One region of the Paenisporosarcina sp. P4_B8 genome, then DNA from elsewhere that is predicted to be linked to it. Evidence: riboswitches for the same ligand, from Rfam matches in the RefSeq annotation. Region 1 holds a riboswitch; each other region holds the start of a gene.

Region 1 (6,017 bases):
TAGAGGTGATATCTTGAAAGCGTATCAATTTCTTGTCACGCTAAATTATGTAAAACCGAAAGTATGGCGCCGCTTTATCGTACCTGAAACGCTCGATTTTTATGATTTACATTCGATTATCCAAACCTCTGTCGGATGGACAAATAGTCACTTATTTAATTTCTCCATCGACGATTCCAAGAACGATAAAACGATTCAATTGGTCGGCGATGAAGAATCGGTTTCAGAAAACTTCGGCATGGCCCAATACTATATGAAAAACCCGCCAGAAGAAGGATCGTATGAATTTAGAATGTATCAACGGTTTATCCGTACTCAGCTATTACTCGCACGCGATGTGGATTTGACCAAATACGTCCATGACTCTCCCGTATTTCGCTACATGTATGACTTTGGAGACAGCTGGGACCACGAAGTGGTGCTCGAACAAGTAGTGGATGATTACGCGTATAATTATCCGCAGCTGCTCGAAGGCAAAGGTACTTGCCCACCTGAAGATGTGGGAGGTCCGCCTGGATATGACGAATTCAAGCGCGTCATGAAAGACAAAGATGACCCTGAACACGCGGGGATTAAAGCATGGGCAGAAGGTCAAGGGTATCAAAAGTTCAACTTAGCCAAAGTAAATGCCGTCTTGAAAGAAGAATGGTGTGGCCAAATAAAATAAAGTGAAGCAAGAAACAATCTTGTGTAGTGAACCGTGATTTTTTCCCGAGTCAGTGCCAAAGATGAGCATATGCTAAAGCATCCTTTCTAAAAAGGTGGTGTAAGGCATGGGATACGAATGCTGCAATACTAGCGGTTCTACGTTCACGTTGATTGTTGTTCTCTTCATCTTGTTAATTATTGTCGGTGCAAGTTGTCTATATTAATTTATAGAAATTAATCCTCACATCCGACTATGACGCACGACTCTTTCTTCCCCCATCGTGTGTAATAAGTACAAAAAACCTGACTCCTTACGGGATGTCAGGTTTTATTGTGTGTCTGGAAAGGATGATTTGTCCGTGTCCAGGCGAATGGACAAAAACCATTGCTGACTGGTCAAAAACTTCGGCTGACCGGATGAAAATCAACCTTGACTGGTCACAGACCTTTATCAAGTGGTCAAAAAGTAATCAACCTCTAATTAAGCGACTGTTTCCTTCTCGTAAATCGGTACCCAGCCTTCTGTCGTGACAAAAATGCGCACCGCTACGACTTTGCGGTCTTCCATCAGCGTAAAGTAGTGGCGTACATTTTCAGGTACAGAGATTAAGTCTCCCGGTTGCAACTCGACATCAAAGAACTCTCCGTCTTCCGATTGAATGACGAAAATGCCGTGACCGCTGACGATGAAACGTACTTCATCGTCTTCATGATGATGCTCCTGTTGGAAATTTTTCAACAGTTGTTCCAAGTTAGGCGTTGATTCAGAGAGTGAAATCACATCCGCTTGCTGGTAGTTGCGTCGCTCGGAAATGTCAGCAATTTCGATTCCGAATGCGGATAGAATCTGTTGTTTTTCTTCATCTGTTAGATTGAATTTTTCACGAAGTCCGGTTGGAAGCTTCTCGATGTCCCACTTTTCGTAAATAACTTCATTGCTGTTCAAAAAGTCGATGACTGCTTGCTCTTCTTCAATGCGTTCGTTGTTTGCGTGTTTGCGAATGTATGCCATTTTTAATAACTCCCCACTACATGTTTTATAGTTGCGATTTTCACTTGGTACGAGAATAAAAATTCCCATGCTTCCAAATATTTTTTCGCTTCGAAAGCGTCTTTGCCCCACACCGTGATGCCGTGATTTTGAATCAGGATTGCTCCCATGTCCCCTGTTACATAACGATCAAATTGTTCAGCAAGTGTCGGGATATGCGCGACATTTGGAATGATCGGAATGCTGACTTTGGCATCTTGTTCCCAGGAACCGAGTGCTTTAATAATTTCATTTCCGGTGAAATCGATATGTGTTTCATGTTTATACAGTTCCGTGATGACATTGTTGTCAATCGTGTGCACATGAAGGACACACCCGGCATTTGTTTTGTTATAAATCTTAGCGTGGAGCAACGTTTCGGCCGATGGCTTTGACGTCGTTTCCTCCAACTTTTCACCAGCTGCATCAACTAGTAAAAAGTCATGATCCGTGAATTTCCGTTTGTCCTTACCGGATGCTGTAACGAGGAATGTAACCGGTTCATTCGTTACCTTAATCGATAAATTACCACTCGTGCCGTAGAACCAATCGCGGTCTGCGAGTTCTTTTTTTATGGCCGAAAGCTCGGTCCAACGGGAAAAGTAATTGCTCATGTGCGTACCTCCAATTGCTTTAAAATGTGAATCACGTCTGTAAATGTTTCAAATGGCTCAAAAGGAATATCGAGTTCTTCGCACTTTTCGATGAGGAAGTCCCGCGCTATGACTTTGTCTGCCAGTTTGGCCGCTTGCAGATCGGTAATGGAATCACCGATGACGATTTTGTAAGTGTTGTCGTCACTCAGTTTGCGAATGATGGATGGTTTACAACAACCACAGCCATTCGAGCAATGTTCATCGCATGAATGAGGCCAGTTGATTGTGATGGTTTCTCCAGAAAAATCTGCCACGTTGCAGTAAATACGGTCGTCTTCTATATGTTCCTTCACGAGTGGCTTAACAAAGAAATCAATGCCACCAGATACAATAAAGAGTGGAATCTTCTGTGCTTTCGTATAGGCCACAAAATCCTCAAATCCTTCTCGAATTTGTGCCTGTTCCAATACATATTGGGTAATTTCATCTTTTTGGTCGGTTGATAACAAGTTGAAAAGTTGTGTCACGCCTTGTTGAATGGTTATTTGTTGGTCGAGAATCTGGTCTTTAATCGGCTCCCACTCAGGTGGTGCGAATTTTTTCATGATGGCCATAATGTTATCTTTCGTGGTAATCGTGCCATCAAAATCACAAAATATAACGGGTGGTGTCATCGTACTTTGTCACCCCACAATTCCAGTGCTTGTTGCAGTTCTGCATTTGTTTGCGCAGCCTCTGATAAGGTCTTCCTTGATAGCATTGCATCAACCGCTTGCCTGAATGCTTTGCCCCCCGCCGCAGAACCTGCCGGATGTCCGTGCACCCCGCCACCTGCATTGATGACGGAATCAATACCAAAGTCTTCAATCAGTTGCGGCACCATGCCCGGATGAATTCCGGCTGAAGGCACTGGCAAAGAGGTCTTTATCAAACCAGGAACCTGGAGTGCATCTGCAATTTTTAGTGTTTCTGATTTTTCCAAGGCCACACTGCCATATGGTGAGGGAAATAACGAGAAATCCGCCCCGGCAAGTCGCAATAATTTACCCAGTACGAGGTGGTTTGAGAGACCATACTTTCGGGATGGAGTGAATGCTCCCGAAACAGCTGGGTGTGCCATAATCGGAATCGCAATTTCTGGATCTTCAGCTAAACTTTGCAGTGTATCCAATCCGTATGCATAAACATTAAACAGCAACATATCTGCCCCTAGCTCTGTCGCATGTCTTGCTTTGTCTCTTAAGTCGAATGTACGTCCTGTCAAATTCACTGCGTAACGTGTGCGGTGACCTGTCTCCGAGAAAACATGCTCGAGTACTTCACGTCCTTTTACAATCCGTTGTTCAAAAGGCGTCGACTCGTTTTCGAATAAAATTTCATCATCTTTCACAAAATCCAGACCACCGCGTGCTTGGTGTTCCAGTTGTGTCAGTAAAAAGTCCAAATCTTTCCCGAGTATGCCTTTAAAGATACTCATGACAAATGGTCGTTCTTGCACGCCTGTCAGTTGTCGGATTCCTTCTGTGCCGAATTTCGGACCTGGAAAGTGGCCCGTTAATTCCGGACTGAACTCCAAATCAATTAATTTGATTTCCCCGTCCAGTGATAACTTGCCAAAAGTCGTCGTTAAAATGGCTGGCAAATCAGGACTGAAATTCGCCTTGGGGTATGCAATGCGAATAATTCCTTTCGTTCTGCTTTCTAATTGACTATTTTCTTTTTGGACAGATACAACGCGTCCCTTATGTTTCTTCAGTTGCTGTTGTTCCAGTTGCGGTAAGTCGGTCCATGATCCGACCGTCAAGCCAAGTGCGATGCCTTCTGCTTTTTTTTCTAAATTTCCTTCTATGCTATGGACTAAATAAGTCGCGATTACTTCACTCAATGTCTTCACCTCTTTAGGGAAAATAAAAAACCTCTTCACAAAAAAGAAGAGGTTAGTAGTTGAACTAACATCCTCTTATCTGTCAGCTACTGCTGCAAGAATTAGCACCGTGCCTACTCGCGTAAGTCGGTTGCCGGGTTTCATAGGGCTAGTCCCTCCACCTGCTCTTGATAAGAAAAATGTAGATATGATATTTTTTAAAATCTAAATTGGATTATGACAGGGTGCAAAATACTTGTCAACATAATTTTCTAATAAATTCAAATATACTGCTTTTTATACGTGTGATAAAGCTATGCTATGTTTGCCGGGAAATAGATATGACAGTCCTAAGAAATAAATTTCAAACCGACAGCCGCTCCTAACACCATGGCAATAAACAGCATGCGCAGCCATGTTTTAGGCTCCCCGTATAAAATCATGCCTAAAATCGCTCCACCTGAAGCACCAATACCTGTCCACACTGCGTATGCCGTACCCATCGGAAGGGTTTCCATGGCGAGTGCAAGGAACAGGAAGCTTGCCAAAAAGCTTGCGAACAATCCGCTAATGGACTTCCAATTGCGACTTTTATGCACTTGACTGATCATCGCCACACCTGTCATTTCAAACAATCCAGCAATGACTAAGAATATCCACGCCATTAGGATTCCACCTCTTCCTGTTCTTTTGTCACCAGCTTAAGCCCGACAACCCCAATTAACAGAAGTGCAATCAAGGCAATTTTTGCGATACTAAATGATTCCCCGAAAAAGAGGATATCCGCAATCACTGTCCCAGCTGTACCAAGTCCGACAAACACTGCATACACGGTTCCAACAGGAAGTGTTTTCCCTGCCATAATCATTAAATAGAAACTCACCGAAATAGCAATTGCCGTGCCCAACCATGTCCAGATATCATCCGCATGCTTGAGACCAATTACCCAAAATACCTCAAAAAATGCTGCTATGAAGACTTTCATCCATTCTTTATTCATGAAAACATACTCCTTTTCCAAATCAAAATAAGCCCGAGAGATAAACGTATCATACGTCATCTCCCAGGCTTTTATCCTTCCGTGTATCCTTGCGTGTGTGCAAAGCGTTTTCTCTCGGACCAGACCAAACCGGTTGTTTGCGGAACCCTAGAAAACTTGGCCGCCATTGTGAAAATGGCGCTTTATGAATTTATTAATTCCATGGCTAGAATAAACTATATTTTACAGAGAGTCAAACGATGCGCTCGCTTTAAAGAAACAGTTGTAACAATTGGAAGTAAATGTAATACTTAATGATAATATATTTGGTTGTTGCGGAAGGAGAACCACAATGAAAACCTTCAAAAATAAGATCATTATTTTGATCATGTCCATCGTCATTTTCGTCATTTTTTATCAGTTACTTGGTTTTTTTGCAGGTAATCTACTTCCTATCTCTCCGCTTGGTACGATGATTGGATTGATTATTCTTTTTCTTCTCATCCCGATTTCGTATCTGTCAGCGTATGGAGTGGTAAAAGTTATTAAAGATATGTAAATTCCCGTATAAAGGATTTTTAAACAAGAAAAAACTCTCCATAAGAAATGAGAGTATTAAAGAGAATCCATTTATTTATATATGATTGCGTTTAGTTAATTCCAAGGTGTCTGTGATGAATTTAATTGAGAAAATCTCTTTTCTTGTGCTCTTTGAGTGGACTTACTTATGAAGTCCATAAATCGCGTCAAAGATATTTTTTTCCAAGGTCTTCGTTGAATTTCCACGTTAATGACTCTCCTTTTAAATCGCATTTTTTATTTTTCCTTTATCTAGCTTTTAGAGGTATTCGTTGTCGTTTATGAAATGGAAATGTGGCAATGGTTCCCGCGACTCCACTG
Region 2 (6,017 bases), on a different contig from region 1:
CCCTTGAATTCTTTGAACCTGATTTACTAGAAGAATATTTTTCAAAGTTGAAATTATGGGAACACCGCCAGCTGTAGTTGCTTCATATCCCACATGGACACCTTGCCTATTTGCCAGTTCTTGTAATTCCAAGCCACGCTTTGAGAACATGACTTTATTAGCCGTAATGACATGACAACCTTTTTGGATGGCCTTACATAAATAATCGTAAGCAGGATCTTCCCCCACAATGGCTTCAAAAACAATTTGAAGCTCTGGGATAGCTTCAATTTCATCAAAGTTGTCAGTGAACAATACGCCTGGAGCTGCCAAGCGGCTTTTTGTCTTATCTCTTATCAGAATTGCTTTGATGTCTATATCTAATCCAAGTGATTCTTTTAATTGATCCTTTTTCTCATTAAGTATTTGGTAAATACCTTGACCAACTGTGCCAAAACCTAAGATTGCTGCTTGAATCGTCGCCATGACTTTACCCCCAAGTGAACAGATAATATATCTCCCCATGTCTCAAATTCAGTCAGAAAGCCATCATGACCGAATCGTGTGTTGACCATGCAGAAATGATGATCAGGAACGAGATGCGCAAAAGAGCAAATGTCCTCAGGTGGATATAGTAAATCATATGTGAATGCTATGGTAATCACTTTTGCTTCAAATTGCTTTGCCGCAATTTCTATACCGCCTCTACCCCTTCCGATATCATGGGTATTCATTGCTCTTAACAAGGTAAGGTAGCTATTCGCATCAAAACGGTTAGCCAGTTTTACCCCTTGATATTTCATATAGGATTCGATTTCGAACAATCCATTGCTTCTGGTCTTTCTGGCAAAACGGTTCTTATGTAATTGTTCACTACGATAAGTGACCAGCCCCGCCATTCGAGCCGTTTCAAACCCCTTGATATCCGAGGAACAGGTATAGTTTCCATTGAGATAATTCGCATCCGTCTCAATTGCATGGATTCCAATGTAGTTAAAAGCAATACCTGTGTCACTTAGATAAGGGGTAACTGCTAAAGGAATAAGAATATCCATATCTTTTGGATAAAGTAATCCCCACTCCAGAACACGCATGCCACCAAGTGACCCACCAACTACCGCATGAAGCCGATTAATATCCAAAGCTAGTAATGCCTTTTTTTCCGCATGCACCATATCGCGAATTGTAATTGTCGGAAAGGATGATCGATATGGATTGCCTGTAGAGGGATTGATGGTCAACGGCCCCGTCGTACCCGAGCATCCTCCAAGGACATTCAGTGTAATAACTCGAAAAGAGTCGGTATCAATATTCTTTCCCGGTCCAATTAACCCGCTCCACCAGCCTGGTGTTTCCTTTGATCCAATGGCATATTGATTGCCAGTTAACGCATGACAAACCAAAACAACTGGTGCTTCTGGAGGACCAAGAGTTTCATATGAAAGTTCAACATGCTCAAGACATTCCCCAGACTCTAGTTGAAAATTCCCGATTGTCACACTTCCTGTTGCCATTAAATTCACCTCCACATTAAACCGTTACGACGGTGGCATGTTCTATTGCTTTCCCCAAATCGGCTACCAGGTCTTTCACAGATTCCAATCCTACTGATAGACGAATCAACTCTTCTGTTACACCCGATTGCTTCAACTCTTCACTGCTTAACTGTTGATGGGTTGTTGAAGCAGGATGGATAATGAGCGATTTTGCATCCCCTACATTAGCCACATGCGACCAGATTTGGACATGGTCGATAAGTTTTCGTCCTGCTTCTCGACCTCCTTTAATGCCAAAATTCACAATCGAGCCGTATCCATTCTTTAAGTACTTGTTTGCCAATTGATGAGATGGATGAGATTCGAAACCATTGAAACTTACCCATTCTACTGCCGGATGATTTGCTAAGTATTGTGCGACTTCAATTGCATTTTCATTATGTTTCGGTACGCGGAGATGCAATGTTTCAAGACCTTGCAAAAAAGCGAATGCATTATCCGGGCTTAGGCATGGACCGAAGTCACGCAGTAGCTGGACCCGCAGTTTAATCGCGAAAGCCACTTGTGGGACATCAATCCCGTAACGAAGGCCATGGTAGCTCGTATCCGGTTCCGTAAAGCCAGGAAACTTCTCGCTGTTCCAATCAAACTTACCTGCATCCACAACGACACCGCCAATTGACGTACCGTGTCCCCCAATCCATTTCGTAGCTGAATGAACGACTACATCCGCACCGAATTCAATAGGGTTGCTTCCGTATGGCGTTGCAAACGTATTATCGATAATCAACGGGATTCCGTTCTCGTGTGCAATGTCAGCTACAGCTTCTACGTCCAATACATGAAGGCTTGGGTTTCCTATGATTTCCCCGAAAATGGCTTTCGTTTTATCGGTAATGGCCCCGCGGAAATTCTCAGGATCGGTGGAATCAACAAACTTCACCGTGATTCCATACCGTGGAAGTGTATTAGCAAATAGATTGTAGGTCCCACCATACAAATTGCCAGCAGCGACGATTTCATCACCGGCTCCTGCTACATTCAGAATGGAGAAGGCTATCGCAGCCATGCCGCTCGATAGGGCTACCGCTGCTGTGCCACCTTCCAATAACGCGATTCGCTGTTCAAATACGTCCACAGTCGGGTTGCCGATGCGTGAATAAATGTGACCAGTTTCCTGCAAGGCGAATAAGTTTTGGGCATGTTCCGTATCTCTGAAAACAAAAGAAGTTGTTTTGTGGATTGGCACTGCACGGGAACCCGTGATTGGGTCCGGCTGCTGACCTCCGTGTAAAAGTAGAGTTTCCGGTTGAAGATTTGTCATTGTTTTCCCTCCTGGATTGTGTTTTAGATGGAAGCGTGGAGGCGAAAGAGGAGTTTTATGAACAGAAAAAAGCCCCGTCTTCGCTTAAGAAGAGGGGCTCACAAGTGCGTGTTCCTCCTCTTATCTTTCAGATCTCCACTAAAGAAATCTGTAGGAATTAGCACCTTTGCAAGTTAATCACTTGCCGGTTGCCGGGCATCGCAGGGCCTAGTCCCTCCGCCACTCTGGATAAGAGTATTTGATTCAGTTTTCCATCTTGAGAATCAGTATATGTTTAATATCCATAAATAGTCAAGAATTATTTATATAATTTTTTGAAACTTCTGCCAACACTTAAACGTTTAAAGAGTTAGTGAAAAAAAGGGGTTGGGAATATGAATCTTGCATTATGGGTGCTAATCACCTTACTATCAGGTTATTTAATTGGCTGTCTCCACGGTTCAAATGTGGCGCAACGGCTTTCTGGGGTGAATGTAAAGGAACAGGGAGTAAAGAATGCGGGGGCATCCAATGCCACTATTGTATTAGGCTGGAAATACGGGGCACTCGTCGCATTTATTGATATTGGTAAAGGAATACTTGCTATCGTCCTTTTGCGTCTTATATTCGAATCAACTGATCTTTCCTTGGAGTATCAATGGGTCCTATTATTTCTTGTGGGGGCATCTGTCGTAATAGGTCACAATTATCCATTTCAGATGCATTTTGATGGTGGTAAAGGAACGGCATCTGTTATTGGAGTGATGTTAGTACTGGATTGGAGAATCGGATTGGTTGGACTTATCTTGCTGATTGTCGTTTCATTGGTGACAGATTACTTATTAATCGGTGTACTGTTCTTATATATTACATATATCATTTTAGCCTTTTTGATTACAGAAAGTACTATGCCAATTGTCATAACCACCGCACTCTTCTTACTCGCATTATGGAAGCATCGCGAGAATATACACCGTTTGAGATCCGGGATGGAACCACGAGTTTCTTCGGTTATCAAAAAGAAAAAAGTGACTCACTCCAATTAATTGGGGAATCTATTTTTTATTCCGAATTTACTAAAAAGTCGTTAAAATTTCATTCGGCCAGAACAATCATTATTCCGTGAACCGAATGAAAGTGCTAAACTGAGGTAAGGGGTAAAGACTACTGGCCCGCATCATGTCGGTCAATATCTGCCCAACTCCGAACCAACTTTTCTAAGGGAGATGAAACCATGCAAGAAACATTAATCGAACGCCTTGTACGTTATGCCAAAATTGATACACAATCAGATGCTGAAAGCACCACTTGTCCATCCACACCAGGTCAATGGGACTTATTGCACGAACTAGAAAAAGAATTGTCTTCAATCGGAATGGAAGACATTTCACTTGATGACAATGGTTATTTATTTGCCACTTTGCCTGCAAATTCAGAACGTGAATTGCCAACAATCGGCTTTTTAGCTCACGTCGACACAGCAACTGATTATACAGGTAAAAATGTAAACCCTCAGCGTATCGATTGCTATGAAGGTGGCGACATCCGATTAAACGAAGAAACCGTTATGTCTCCTGACGATTTCCCGGAGCTTAATAATTATATCGGGCACACTTTAATAACAACTGATGGCACGACTTTACTAGGTGCCGACAACAAAGCAGGAATTGCTGAAATTATGACAGCTATGGAGTTTCTAATTAATAATCCAGACATTAAACACGGCAAACTTCGTGTTGCCTTTACTCCAGATGAAGAAATTGGGCGTGGGCCACATAAATTTGATGTTGAAAAATTTGATGCCAAGTATGCTTATACAATGGATGGCGGACCTCTTGGAGAACTTCAATTTGAAAGTTTCAATGCAGCTGGTGCTAAAGTTATCACACGTGGGACAAGCGTTCATCCAGGTTCAGCTAAAAACAAAATGGTCAACGCTCTGACCATCGCCATGAAGTTCCAATCTTATATGCCTGCAGATGAAGTGCCTGAGAAGACTGAAGGATATGAAGGATTCATCCACTTGATGAATTTCAACGGGCATGTAGAAGAAGCCAAATTGTCTTATATCATACGTGACTTCGACCGTGAAAAATTCGAAGCGAAGAAAGTATTATTTGAAGAAGCTGCTTCAAAAATCAAAGCAGAATACGGATCAAATGCAATTTCGTATGAACTGCATGATCAATATTTCAACATGGGTGAAAAAATTGAGCCTGTAAAAGAAATTGTCGACATTGCACATGAAGCGATGACGAATCTATCAATTAATCCATTAGTCATCCCAATTCGTGGAGGTACTGACGGTTCACAATTATCATATATGGGGATGCCAACACCTAATATCTTTACAGGTGGCGAAAACTATCATGGAAAGTATGAATACATTTCAGTCGATAACATGGAAAAAGCAACCAAAGTCATGATTGAAATGATTCAACTGTTTGAAAGACAAGCTTAATATTGCCATAAAAAAACAAGCATTGACTGTCCTCCTGACAGACTGTGCTTGTTTTTTTATGGAATTTCCCATGACATTGAATTTCCCAATAAACGTCACCTAATTTTGCACCTTCCGGCATATATTTTATGGGAATCGCAGAAAACATCATAAGTAGGTCATGATTACTTATCCTGCACCGACAACTTCACAATTTTGTAAAGACTTTTCCAGTAAATGATGAAAATCATTCTCATTAATTCTTTGTTTTATGGTATGATGTTTTAAGTGAGAACACCTATCAGTTAGATGGAGGTTACAATGATGCATACTGCTGTTAAAGCTGAATCCCTTTCAATTGGATATACTGATCATTTACTATTTGAAAATTTGAATTTACATATACCCCGTGGGGAAATATCCGTTTTTGTTGGCAGCAACGGCTGCGGAAAGTCAACATTGCTTCGTTCCATTGCACGTTTATTGAAACCGACAACCGGTTCTGTCCTATTGGAAGGAAAAGATGTTCACCGCATGTCTTCCAAAGAAGTGGCAAAAAAAATGGGCATACTGCCTCAATCACCCGTTTCACCAGAAGGTCTGACGGTTCATGATTTGGTGAAGCAAGGTCGTTATCCCCACCAGTCATGGTTGAAGCGCTGGACTGAAGAAGATACAGAAAAAGTGGAAGCCGCAATGGAAGCAACGCGAATTAGCGATCTTCGTGACCGCGCCGTTGATACATTATCCGGTGGCCAACGCCAACGTGCTTGGATTGCAATGACACTCGCTCAAGATA
Region 3 (6,017 bases), on a different contig from region 1:
GATTGCACTTGCCGATAATAAAATTCCTGCTACAAATTTCTTCATCATTATCTCTCCCTTTTTTTGTTTATGTGATCGAGCTTTCACCCGAAAGCACCTTAACGTTTGTCTGTTTTTGTTGTAATCGAATCTCCCACCCATTGGATGATAAAGACAATTAGTAAAATGATAATTGTGGAAACAATCGTTACATCTACTCTACTGCGTTGGAAGCCTTCTAAAAATGCGAGTGTTCCAAGACCGCCCGCTCCAATAATTCCTGCCATCGCGGTATAACCTACAAGGGCAATTGCTGTAACGGTCAGTCCTGAGATTAATGCAGGCATGGACTCCGGAAGAAGCACTTTCCAAATGATTGTGGAAGTTTTAGCACCCATTGAGCGAGCAGCTTCAATTACACCTTTATCTATTTCACGTAATGCAATCAGGACCATGCGCGCATAAAATGGTGCTGCTCCTATGATTAGTGCCGGTAATGCAGCATTTGCCCCACGAATCGTACCGAGTAGGAATTTAGTAAACGGTATCAACAAAATAATTAAGATGATAAACGGAATGGATCTGAAAATATTAACGAACGCCCCTGTTAACCAGTACACTATTTTATTTGCCCATAATTGACGAGGGCTAGTTAGAAACAACAAAATTCCAAGTGCAAGTCCGATTATGAAAGTTAAAACGGTAGCCATTGAAGTCATATATAACGTTTCAAGTGTGGCTTCCCACATTTTTTCCCAATCCACATTCGGTAGAAGGTTTTCAATCATGTGAAATCACCTCCGTATGAACATCTTGTCCATGTAAATAATCAATCGCTTGGTCGATGGCATTTGAATCACCGTCGATTTGTAAATATAACGTTCCATATGCACCATTTTGAGTTTGTGCGATATTCCCTTGAACGATGTTAACTTCCACTTGATATTGCTTAATTAATCTTGATAGAATCGGTTGCTCCGTTCTATCTCCGACAAAAACTAGTTTCACAAGCTTGCCTGAGGGATATTGCTCTACCAAATGAGCAATCGTCTGGCTGGCTGACTCCGGACCATTTACCTGGGCAACAAAGCGTTTCGTAATGGGTTGTTCAGGAGTTTGGAATATTTGAAGTACACTTCCCATTTCAACCACTTTTCCAGCTTCCATGACCGCAACCCGATGACAAATTTTACGGATGACATGCATTTCATGTGTAATCAGGACAATTGTCAAACCCAACCGTTTGTTGATATCTACCAGTAGTTCCAATATGGCATCTGTTGTTTCAGGGTCAAGTGCTGATGTCGCTTCATCACATAGCAGCACTTCAGGATTATTGGCAAGGGCACGTGCAATTCCTACCCGTTGCTTTTGACCACCGGATAATTGGGAAGGGTATGCTTTCTCCCTGCCTGTCAATCCAACTAGTTCGATTAATTCTTTTACTCGTTCTGAACGTTGCGTTTTGCTAATCCCTGCAATTTCTAATGGGAATGAAATATTTTCCTCGACTGTCCGCGACCATAGTAAGTTGAAATGTTGAAAAATCATGCTTACTTTTTGTCTTGCACTACGAAGATCTTGTCCTGAACTGGACGAGATTTCGTGTCCATTTACAGTGACACTACCTGAAGTAGGTTTTTCCAAGCCATTTAATAATCGGATCAACGTACTTTTTCCGGCTCCACTGTAACCGATTATGCCAAAAATCTCTCCTTGATCAATCGTCACATTCACGTCATCTACCGCTATGAGTTGTCCATTAGCGGTTTCAAACCGTTTTGATAAGTTTTTTAATTGAATCATATTCACTTCACCTCTGAATTTATAACGCATTTTATTTGTTTTCTTTATCGTGCATTTGCGCTGGCTGCAAGTTTCGCATGAGTCAACAAGTTTTAAACCACTTACCTGCTCTCAAGCTTAACGCGCGCAAATAAACTCTTTCATTTCATTTAATATCAACATCATTTTATTGAAATATCCTAAAAAAATAAAAATCCCTTCCGCAGACAAGCAGAAGGGACTAATGCACAATTATATACGTTAGACCGTTCTCTCATCTGTCAAAGCGAATTCGCTTTGAGTGATTTGGCACCATTTCACAAATTGTGACGGTTGCCGGGCTTCATAGGGCACTTCCCTCAGCCTCTCTTTATAAGAGTTTACGATATTAAGTTTTTAGTTACGAATGATAATGTAACACGTTCAAATGCGAACGTCAATTATTTTTTTGCAAACGATTATAGAGATAGGGAACTGATTGAAAAGCATAAATTTTTTCAACTAATTGACCATTTTCCGCAATGAGTAAACAAGGGACGCTTTGGATTTGATAATCGACCGCTAAACTTTCTACATAGTTCAAGTTTGCTCTCCCTATTTGCAAATCCGGCAAAAGTTCTTCCACAACGTCCATCATTTTTGAGGCAACTTGGCAAGTTCCACACATGGGCGTATATAAATAATAAGCTGCCCTCTTTGCGTTTTGAGAATGATTTTCCCACTCCGCACGCGTCCATTCTTTCATTGTATTCATCCTTTAGGCAATAAATTCCGCTTTAACATCGATATTCGCTCCGAGCAACACAGTCGCTAGAACTTTCATTGGTGTAGTCGCAACTTCTCGGTAGGCTGGATCAGTATATAAATGAAGTGCTTCGGGAAATTCACGTTTAATGAGCGCACGTAATTTCTCTCCGGACTTATCAGCATCGACAAATACATAAATCTCCAACTGATCGTAGGGGGCTAATATTTCTTCCAATCGCGTGGGGCTGACTGTTCCGTTCGTGCAGATAATTTCAACTGGCTCTGCAATAAGACGCAGAATCCGCTGTTTATCTGATCGACCTTCTACAATTATGACTTTATCAATTGGCATGGGATCACTCCTGGCTGTACTGACATAAAAGATTGTTTAAAAAGTTTTCTTGAAACGGAGTCCATCAGGTTGCAACTCTTCCCGATCACAAACCAATGCCACTCTTTTCAATATCCTGTTTTAAACTCGCTGTTATAATCGACATATGCAAAAAACGCCGAACAAATGTCGGCGTTCAACTAACGATTTTACTCTTGTGTCATTTCTTCGTATTGCTCAGCAGTCATTAATGAGTCCACTTCAGACAAATCTGTAGGTTCGACAACGATCATCCATGCATTCTCGTATGGAGATTCATTCACGAATTCAGGACTGTCTTCCAATCCGCTGTTCACTTCAACTACTTTACCACTGATTGGTGCGTATAGCTCAGAAACTGTTTTAACAGATTCAACACTGCCAAATGGTTCGTTCGTTTTGATTTCGTCGCCTACTTGTGGAAGCTCTACGAATACAATATCACCAAGCTCAGATTGAGCGAAGTTAGTGATGCCGATGCGTGCTTTTCCATCTTCAACTTTAACCCATTCGTGTTCCTCAGAGTAGCGTAATTCTTTTGGTGTGCTCATTAATACCCCTCCAAATATGTAATATATTCAACTTCAGTTTGACATAATCTTTCCTTAAAAACAAGAACAGAAAATCAGCTTTTCCAATTCACAGTAAAATCCGACTCCTTAAAACCTACTGTGGCTTTCAAGCCGTCCGTCACAAGGGGTCTCTTAATGAGCATCCCGTCTGAAGCAAGCAATTCATATTGTTCTTCATCTGACATCGTCGGCAGTTTATCTTTTAAACCAAGCTCCCTGTATTTCATTCCACTCGTGTTATAAAACTTCTTAAGCGGCAACCCACTTGTCTCTACGATCTTTTTCAACTCTTCCTTTGAAGGGGGAGTTTCCACAATATGTACATCATGATACGAAAGACCTTCGGAATCCAACCATGCTTTAGCCTTTTTGCAAGTACTACATTTCGGATATCCATAATACGTAATAGCCATCATTAAACCTCCTTATCATCATTTTAACCAGTCTATCAAAAAATAAATCCGAACACCTCATCAGAAGCGTTCGGATTTTTTATACTACGTTTTTCTTTGCGTCAATCAAAATATTATCACTTGTTTATATCCAGTAATGAAGGAAGTTTTCCTTAGGTTCATCGAAGAACCTATCGGTGATTTTTAGTATTAATAGTTTTCTTAAAATACAAACAAGGCGAAGTGGCAGAAGCACTTCGCCTTGTTCAATAATAGGGTCAAATATCGAGATTTTATTAAACTACGTATTTCTCAGCTTCAATCAATTTAACCGAAGCTTCACGTTTTTTGGCAATTACATTATAAGGAGTAGAGCGAGTCAATTTACGCAATGCAGAAAGCATCATGCGTAAGTTATCGCCTTCAACTGCAGCAATCAATGTTTCTTTTGCATCTTTTTCGATACATTCAAAAGCTTCCTGACAGAAGATTTGAGTGTATAGAAGTTTTTGGTTCGCTTTATCAACACCGTCACGCTGGATTGCTTTCTCTGTACGCAGAACAGCTGATTCCATTGCGAATAGATTGCTCACGATGTCTGCAATGTTTGCCAATACTTCTTGTTCAGTTTCAAGTTTTGTACCGTAACGTTGAGCCGCTAAACCTGCAGCTAGCAAGCCGATTTTTTTAGCATTTTGCACCAATACTTTTTCTTGAGCTAATGGTGCATCTTCAATTTCTTCTGGCATCATCATTAACAATTCTGATTGAAGCGCTTGTGCTTTTTGAAGAAGTGGAAGTTCACCTTTCATAGCTTTACGCAAGAACGTACCAGGTACCAGCAAACGATTGATTTCATTTGTGCCTTCGAAAATACGGTTAATGCGGGAGTCACGATAGATGCGCTCTACTTCATACTCTTGCATGAAGCCGTAACCGCCATGCAACTGAACAGCTTCATCCGCAATATAATCCAATACTTCTGTGCCGAACACTTTGTTGATTGAACATTCAATAGCATATTCCGCAATAGAAGCAGCGATAGCTTTGCCATCTTTTTGCTCTTCAGGACTCAATTGACTCATGCGGTCTTCAAAGTAACCGACTGTGCGATAAATCAAACTTTCCGAAGCATATAATTTGGATGCCATTGTTGAAAGTTTTTCTTTTGTTAAGTTGAAAGAAGAAATCGGTGTTTTAAATTGTTGACGTTGGTTGGAATAGGCAACAGCCAATTCAAAAGCACGTTTGGATGCACCAACTGTACCCACTCCCAATTTGTAACGACCAATATTCAAGATATTGAATGCAATAACGTGGCCACGACCAACTTCCCCAAGTAAGTTTTCAACCGGCACTTGTGCATCCTGTAAAATCAAAGTACGTGTCGAAGAAGATTTAATCCCCATTTTCTTCTCTTCCGCGCCTACTGAAACGCCTGAGAATTCACGTTCTACGATGAAAGCAGAGAATTGTTCTCCGTCAATTTTTGCATACACAACAAATACATCCGCAAAACCAGCGTTTGTAATCCATTGTTTCTCTCCATTTAATACATAGTGCGTACCTTCTGCATTTAACTTGGCAGAAGTTTTAGCACCTAGAGCATCCGACCCTGAGCCTGGCTCTGTTAATGCGTAAGCGGCAATTAGTTCGCCAGTAGCGAGTTTAGGCAAATATTTTTGTTTTTGCTCTTCATTCCCAAAAAGTACAATTGGTAATGATCCAATTCCAACGTGTGCACCGTGAGTAATGGAGAATCCACCTGCACGCGACATTTTCTCTGCAATCAGTGCAGATGAAACTTTATCCAATGCCAGACCGCCGTATTCTTCAGGCACGTCTGCACCTAGTAAACCTAAGTCACCAGCTGATTTTAATAGTCTTACAGAATGCTCAAACTCATGATGTTCCAAGTTTTCAATGACTGGCACCACTTCATGTGTAACATAATCATCTGTTGTTTTAGCGATCATTTTATGTTCATCTGTAAAGTCTTCCGGTGTAAAAATGCGATCAAGTGCTACATCTTCCACTAAAAAGCTTCCGCCTTTAATTGCATTTGCAATCGTCTTCGTCATTTTGTTTTCCTCCTATTTTTTCAACAATTCTATTAAAGAATCTCAAATACGCCAGCTGCACCCATGCCTCCGCCGATACACATCGTGACAA
Region 4 (6,017 bases), on a different contig from region 1:
TGTCAGACATGGTTCTCACCTATGAGGAACGTGAAGACATGCGTAGAATGATGAAGCGGGTGATTGGTGGTAATCCTACGAATGCACCTGAGGCATATGAACTTCGTCAACCACTCAAACATGTCAGTGCTATTGATGCCAAAATTCTAATTATCCATGGACGAAAAGATGGGAATGTCGGAATTGAACATGCCTTACGTCTCGAAAAAGCACTCATCGATGGAAATAAAAATTTTGAGACTTGGTATTTTAAAGATTACACACATTATTTCCCTTCGAAAACCAATAGACAAACTGTCAGAGATTTAACGGACTGGATGAAACGACAAGGGGATTAATATATGAAACATATCCGAATTCATTTAAAGACTAGCAGTACTGCTAACAAAACCTCTGTCCCTAATGATACGTCATATTGGAAAAAGCTTTGGGATTCATATACGAGTGAATATGCTTCAGTGGAAATTCTATGTTGGCAGGAAGAAGTGCATGATATTGAGGAATTGACCAGACTCTCTGCACATTCTGTGAATCAAGGACTTGTAAAATCGTTTACAATTACATTGGACGAAGAAAACTGTAACTATTTACGTAATCATTCGATTGATGCAGACGGTGGTTTAAAATGGTTCACTATATTCTTTTATAAAGAAGATATTCAAATGCTTGAGATAGCACAATATGGTTCAGAAATTGTATTATATGGAGTAAATGAGAAAGAAGCGGAAGAATTTGAAGCGCTATTCCCTGAAATCGAGAACGCGGAATACTTCAAAGAACACCTCATGTAAGCAGAGGAGGGTGAGGCATGGGAAATTTACATATAATATACGACTCTTTATTACTAACCAGTGAAACCAACAAGCTTAGGAAGAGTATTAGCTATTGGTTTCCGTTAATGAATGAGGTACTTCCAGTGTTTACAGAAGTCGAAGTGCATTGTCGTGAAGATGAAAAAGAAGCAATTCTTAAGATTAAACCTTTCGCTCATACCATTCGATATGGAAGTGGATTGGTCATTTTTACAATGCCTCTAAATCAGAAGCTAAAAGACTTGCTGCTGTATGGGGTAAATGAAGGACATACCAGGATTCCCTGGTATACATTAGTATTCAAGAGAAATGGTGCACATATTTGTACTGTTAAATATCACGGATCTGAATTGTTTTTCTACCAGATAACGAAAGAGGATGCTAAAGAGATAGAATCTTACTTTCCCGAAGAGACAGTTTTTGAATATACGAAGTAAAAAAATGGCCTGCACATGAAGTGCAAGCCATTTTTTTATTCTAGATAATCGGACCGCCTTTAGAAATAATCTCTTCAGACACTGATCCGAATTTAATGAAGTTTTCACGGAATCGATTAGCCAGTTCTTGAGCTTTGTTATCGTATGCTGCTGGATCCGCCCATGCATCGCGTGGGTTTAATACGTCAGACGGTACGCCAGGTACTTCTTTAGGAATAGCTAAACCGAATGCTGAACCTTTATCCATTTCAACATTATCTAATTTGCCTTCCAATGCAGCACGAACCATCGCACGTGTATAAGAAAGTTTCATACGGCTACCAACGCCATATTCGCCACCAGTCCAGCCAGTATTTACAAGGAAGACTTGTGCATCATGCTCATCGATTTTGTTCCCTAACATTTCTGCATATACAGTTGCAGGAAGGGGAAGGAATGGAGAACCGAAACAAGTTGAGAATGTTGCTTGTGGAGATGTAATTCCACGCTCTGTACCAGCAAGCTTCGATGTAAATCCGCTTAAGAAGTGATACATCGCTTGTTCTTTCGTCAACTTACTGATTGGAGGTAATACCCCAAACGCATCTGCAGTTAAGAAAATGATGGTTTTTGGATGACCCGCTACAGAAGGATCAACAATATTGTCGATTGCTTGTAATGGGTAAGCAGCACGCGTATTTTCAGTTAACGAAACATTTTCGTAGTCGGGTATACGCGTTTCAGGATCCAATACCACGTTTTCCAATACAGAACCAAAACGGATTGCATCGAAAATTTGTGGTTCATTTTCACGTGTTAAGTTAATTGCTTTTGCGTAACAGCCGCCTTCAATATTGAATACGCCGTTATCTGACCAGCCATGCTCATCATCGCCGATTAATTTACGATCTGCATCAGCAGATAATGTTGTTTTTCCTGTTCCGGACAATCCGAAGAACAAAGCAACATCGCCTTTTTCACCAACGTTTGCAGAACAGTGCATCGGTAGTATGCCTTGCTCAGGAAGCAAGTAGTTCATAATGGAGAAAATTGATTTTTTCATTTCACCGGCATACTCAGTACCACCGATTAAAATGATGCGTTTTTCCATTGACACAATGATAAACGTTTCGGAACCTGTACCATCGATTGCAGGATCTGCTTTGAAAGTCGGAGCATAAACGATTGTGAATTGTGCTTCATGCGATGCCAACTCATCTTTAGTCGGACGAATGAATAATTGGTGTGCAAAAAGGTTATGCCAAGCATATTCATTGATTACTTGCAATGAAAGGCGAGATTCTTTATCCGCACCGGCAAAGCCATTAAAGACAAATAACTCTTCTTTTGTTTTTAAATAGTTCACAACTTTTTTATATAAAGAGTTGAAAATTTCAGATGATATTGGTTGGTTTACTGAGCCCCAATCAATCTTGTCTTTCGAGCTATCTTCCACAACAACATATTTGTCTTTAGGAGAACGTCCTGTATATTTTCCTGTCACTACTTTTACAGCTCCAGTTGGTGTTAAGACAGCTTCTCCACGTAATGTTGCTTTCTCCACAAGTTGTGGGACTGAAAGTTGCACATGCACGTTTTGGCCATTTAACAAGTCGTTCAGCTCGTTCATCGTGTTCACTGAATTCATGTATATGTACCTTCCTTTATCGTATATTACCCTTATATCGGGTTAACCTTGATTCGAAAATTAGTATAACACATTACGCTTAATAATCTACACTAATAGCCTAATTAATTATATCTGATTTTCGAACATTTATATAGAACGAAAAAAATATTTGACAAGGCTTCATTAGTTTATTATGATGTAAAACTGAACGGATACTCTTATCCCGAGCTGGTTGAGGGGTCAGGCCCTATGAAACCCGGCAACCTGCAATTATGAACCAAGTAGTAATTGGCAAAGGTGCTGAACCTGAAACAAGGTGAATTCCTTGGATGATAAGAGTGAAAGGTGCCTATACATGAATACCTTTCCTCATGTATTTTACGTGAGAGAGGGTTTTTTTTATGACATCTCCCTTTATCCTCGTGTGCAGAAGCCCGAAAAGGCGGAAGGTTTTATTCAACTGAATAAGCTGGACATGGGAAATGAGTACCGTTTGAATTTTCCGAGAGCAATCTCGAAGGATATAGGAGGAATATTAAATGACAACTCGTCGTCTATTTACATCAGAATCAGTAACAGAAGGGCATCCGGATAAGATTTGTGATCAAATCTCAGACGCAATTTTAGATGCTATTTTAACTGAAGATCCAAATGCACGTGTTGCGTGTGAAACCACTGTAACAACAGGTTTAGTGCTTGTTGCCGGTGAAATCACAACATCTGCATACGTGGATATTCAAAAAGTGGTACGTGAAACAGTTCGTGAAATCGGCTACACACGTGCAAAGTATGGTTTTGACTCAGAGACTTCTGCAGTATTGACTGCAATCGATGAGCAATCTGCTGATATCGCAATGGGTGTTGACAGAGCACTGGAAGCACGTGAAGGTTCGATGACAGATTCAGACATCGAAGCAATCGGTGCAGGTGACCAAGGTTTAATGTTCGGTTTTGCTTGTAATGAAACACCGGAATTAATGCCTCTTCCAATTAGTATGGCTCATAAGTTAGCTCGTCGTTTAGCATTAGTTCGTAAAGAAGAAATTCTTCCATACTTACGTCCAGATGGCAAAACACAAGTAACTGTAGAATATGATGAAAACAATAAACCGTTGCGTATTGACACAATCGTTATTTCTACTCAACATCACCCAGAAGTAACACTTGAGCAAATTCAACGTAACTTGAAAGAACATGTCATCAATCCTGTCGTTCCGGCAGAATTAATTGACGAAAATACAAAATACTTCATTAACCCAACTGGTCGCTTCGTAATTGGTGGACCACAAGGGGATGCTGGTTTAACTGGTCGCAAAATTATCGTTGATACTTACGGTGGATACGCTCGTCACGGTGGCGGCGCATTCTCTGGTAAGGACGCTACGAAAGTTGACCGTTCAGCAGCATATGCTGCACGCTATGTAGCGAAAAACATCGTAGCAGCAGGACTTGCTGACCGTTGCGAAGTTCAACTTGCATATGCAATCGGTGTTGCTCAACCAGTATCAATTGCAATCGATACTTTTGGTACAGGTACAGTAGAAGAATCGAAACTTGTTGAAATTGTTCGTGATTCATTCGACCTTCGCCCAGCTGGAATCATCAAAATGTTAGATCTACGTCGTCCAATTTACAAGCAAACAGCTGCTTATGGACACTTCGGTCGCACAGACTTGGATGTACCATGGGAGAAAACAGACAGAGCGGCTACTTTGAAAGAAAAAGCAGGCGTTTAAGAGTGAGAAGCCATTCCGGGGTATGACCTGGAATGGCTTTTTTGTTGGAAATTAGTGGGAGGAAGGGTTGAATCAGCTGTGAACCGCAATAAATCCAGTTGAAAGGGAACAAAGTGCATTCGTACAGGAAGAATCGAAGAGTGAACGGGAACAAATCAATTTGAACGGGAATAAATCTAAGAATGCTTTAACATATTAAAAGGACCGGGCTCAATTACCCGGTCCTTAATATCCGTTTACTTTTGTTTTTGCATTTCCTTATAAATCTGTCCTTTTTCAGCATATTCTCTCACAATACGTTCCATATCTAGTTTGTCTTCAGCGTTCAATTCACGAACCACTTTTGCCGGACGTCCCAATGCAAGCATACCTGGGGGAATTACTTTACCGGGAGGTACCAAGCTGCCTGCACCAATAAATGCACCTTCACCAATCTCTGCGCCATCCAGCACAATGGAACCCATGCCAACTAATGCTCCTTTTCGTACGGTACAGCTATGTAAAGTTACTTGGTGTCCGATGGTGACTTCATCTTCCAAAATTAATGGAGCGGCAGGGCTTTGATGAAGGCAACACAAATCTTGAATATTAACTTTTCGGCCGATTCGTGTCGCATTGACATCACCACGAATAATGGTATTAAACCAAATAGTGGACTCTGGACCGATTGTCACATCACCACTTATTGTGACATAATCAGCAATATAAACAGATGGGTCAATCATGGGTGTTTTATCATTAAATGGGTAAATCATTCTAAAACCTCGTTTCTTCTTGCCATATGCTTTCATTATACAAAAAAAGAGGAACTAAAAAAGGATGACTTCGTCGAATAAAGAAATAGAAGGAGCGATGATTATGTGGAAATGGGAAGCTGATGGACAGGCAAAAGCAGTCATCGCCATCGTACACAGCGCGTATGAACATCATCGTAGGTACGCCTGGTTAATAGAAGAATTCAGGAGTTCAGGATTTCATGTTGTAATGGGGGATCTGCCGGGGCACGGAGAATCGGCTCTCAATAAACAAGCACATGACGAGGATTTTCAATCGTATGGCACTTTTATCAATCACTTGATTGACGCTTCGCTTACATATAACTTACCCGTTTTTATTATGGGTCACGGGTTAGGTGCAACTTTACTCATGCAAGTGCTTCAGGAAAAATCAATTGAATGTGCAGGAATTATTCTGACATCTCCTTGGATGCATTTACATATTCATGCATCGAAACTTTCCAGTGCTTTAGCCAACATGGGGAAGCTTGCTGAAAACGTCAAGAGTACTCATGAAATAACCATTAAAAAACTGACAAGAAATTATGATGTTTATACGCAAGATAAAGACGATGAACTATATAACACGACCATTACTTTGAAGTGGTACAGGGAGTTGCAGCATTTGATGAAAGCAACAACCGCCA

The links. A riboswitch is a leader RNA that binds a small molecule or an ion and turns the genes downstream of it on or off. The one in region 1 is predicted to bind S-adenosylmethionine.
Region 2: another riboswitch for S-adenosylmethionine. It lies ahead of AC1DSK_RS00675 (O-acetylhomoserine aminocarboxypropyltransferase/cysteine synthase family protein); the one in region 1 lies ahead of AC1DSK_RS10795 (2,3-diketo-5-methylthiopentyl-1-phosphate enolase).
Region 3: another riboswitch for S-adenosylmethionine. It lies ahead of AC1DSK_RS05995 (methionine ABC transporter ATP-binding protein); the one in region 1 lies ahead of AC1DSK_RS10795 (2,3-diketo-5-methylthiopentyl-1-phosphate enolase).
Region 4: another riboswitch for S-adenosylmethionine. It lies ahead of metK (methionine adenosyltransferase); the one in region 1 lies ahead of AC1DSK_RS10795 (2,3-diketo-5-methylthiopentyl-1-phosphate enolase).

What each region holds. Positions count from the first base shown of each region.
Region 1 is NZ_JBFUHX010000010.1:33,002-39,018, reverse strand. Features, by position in the region: gene AC1DSK_RS10820 (plasmid pRiA4b ORF-3 family protein) at 14-667, shown strand; gene AC1DSK_RS10815 (YjcZ family sporulation protein) at 774-872, shown strand; gene AC1DSK_RS10810 (cupin domain-containing protein) at 1,130-1,660, opposite strand; gene AC1DSK_RS10805 (methylthioribulose 1-phosphate dehydratase) at 1,663-2,292, opposite strand; gene AC1DSK_RS10800 (2-hydroxy-3-keto-5-methylthiopentenyl-1-phosphate phosphatase) at 2,289-2,948, opposite strand; gene AC1DSK_RS10795 (2,3-diketo-5-methylthiopentyl-1-phosphate enolase) at 2,945-4,159, opposite strand; SAM riboswitch class I at 4,232-4,336, opposite strand; gene AC1DSK_RS10790 (DMT family transporter) at 4,489-4,803, opposite strand; gene AC1DSK_RS10785 (DMT family transporter) at 4,803-5,138, opposite strand; guanidine-I (ykkC/yxkD leader) riboswitch at 5,197-5,300, opposite strand; gene AC1DSK_RS10780 (hypothetical protein) at 5,470-5,676, shown strand; gene AC1DSK_RS10775 (hypothetical protein) at 5,945-6,017, opposite strand, start outside.
Region 2 is NZ_JBFUHX010000001.1:127,642-133,658, reverse strand. Features, by position in the region: gene AC1DSK_RS00685 (homoserine dehydrogenase) at 1-465, opposite strand, end outside; gene metX (homoserine O-acetyltransferase MetX) at 438-1,493, opposite strand; gene AC1DSK_RS00675 (O-acetylhomoserine aminocarboxypropyltransferase/cysteine synthase family protein) at 1,510-2,799, opposite strand; SAM riboswitch class I at 2,917-3,034, opposite strand; gene AC1DSK_RS00670 (glycerol-3-phosphate acyltransferase) at 3,174-3,824, shown strand; gene pepT (peptidase T) at 4,013-5,239, shown strand; gene AC1DSK_RS00660 (ABC transporter ATP-binding protein) at 5,543-6,017, shown strand, end outside.
Region 3 is NZ_JBFUHX010000004.1:149,714-155,730, reverse strand. Features, by position in the region: gene AC1DSK_RS06005 (MetQ/NlpA family ABC transporter substrate-binding protein) at 1-45, opposite strand, end outside; gene AC1DSK_RS06000 (methionine ABC transporter permease) at 99-767, opposite strand; gene AC1DSK_RS05995 (methionine ABC transporter ATP-binding protein) at 760-1,785, opposite strand; SAM riboswitch class I at 2,036-2,143, opposite strand; gene AC1DSK_RS05990 (thioredoxin family protein) at 2,201-2,509, opposite strand; gene AC1DSK_RS05985 (toprim domain-containing protein) at 2,522-2,863, opposite strand; gene gcvH (glycine cleavage system protein GcvH) at 3,052-3,432, opposite strand; gene AC1DSK_RS05975 (arsenate reductase family protein) at 3,507-3,866, opposite strand; gene AC1DSK_RS05970 (acyl-CoA dehydrogenase family protein) at 4,142-5,926, opposite strand; gene AC1DSK_RS05965 (acetyl-CoA C-acetyltransferase) at 5,959-6,017, opposite strand, start outside.
Region 4 is NZ_JBFUHX010000013.1:12,153-18,169, forward strand. Features, by position in the region: gene AC1DSK_RS12655 (alpha/beta hydrolase family protein) at 1-338, shown strand, start outside; gene AC1DSK_RS12660 (hypothetical protein) at 342-791, shown strand; gene AC1DSK_RS12665 (hypothetical protein) at 809-1,249, shown strand; gene pckA (phosphoenolpyruvate carboxykinase (ATP)) at 1,290-2,876, opposite strand; SAM riboswitch class I at 3,074-3,197, shown strand; gene metK (methionine adenosyltransferase) at 3,398-4,594, shown strand; gene AC1DSK_RS12680 (gamma carbonic anhydrase) at 4,831-5,349, opposite strand; gene AC1DSK_RS12685 (alpha/beta hydrolase) at 5,453-6,017, shown strand, end outside.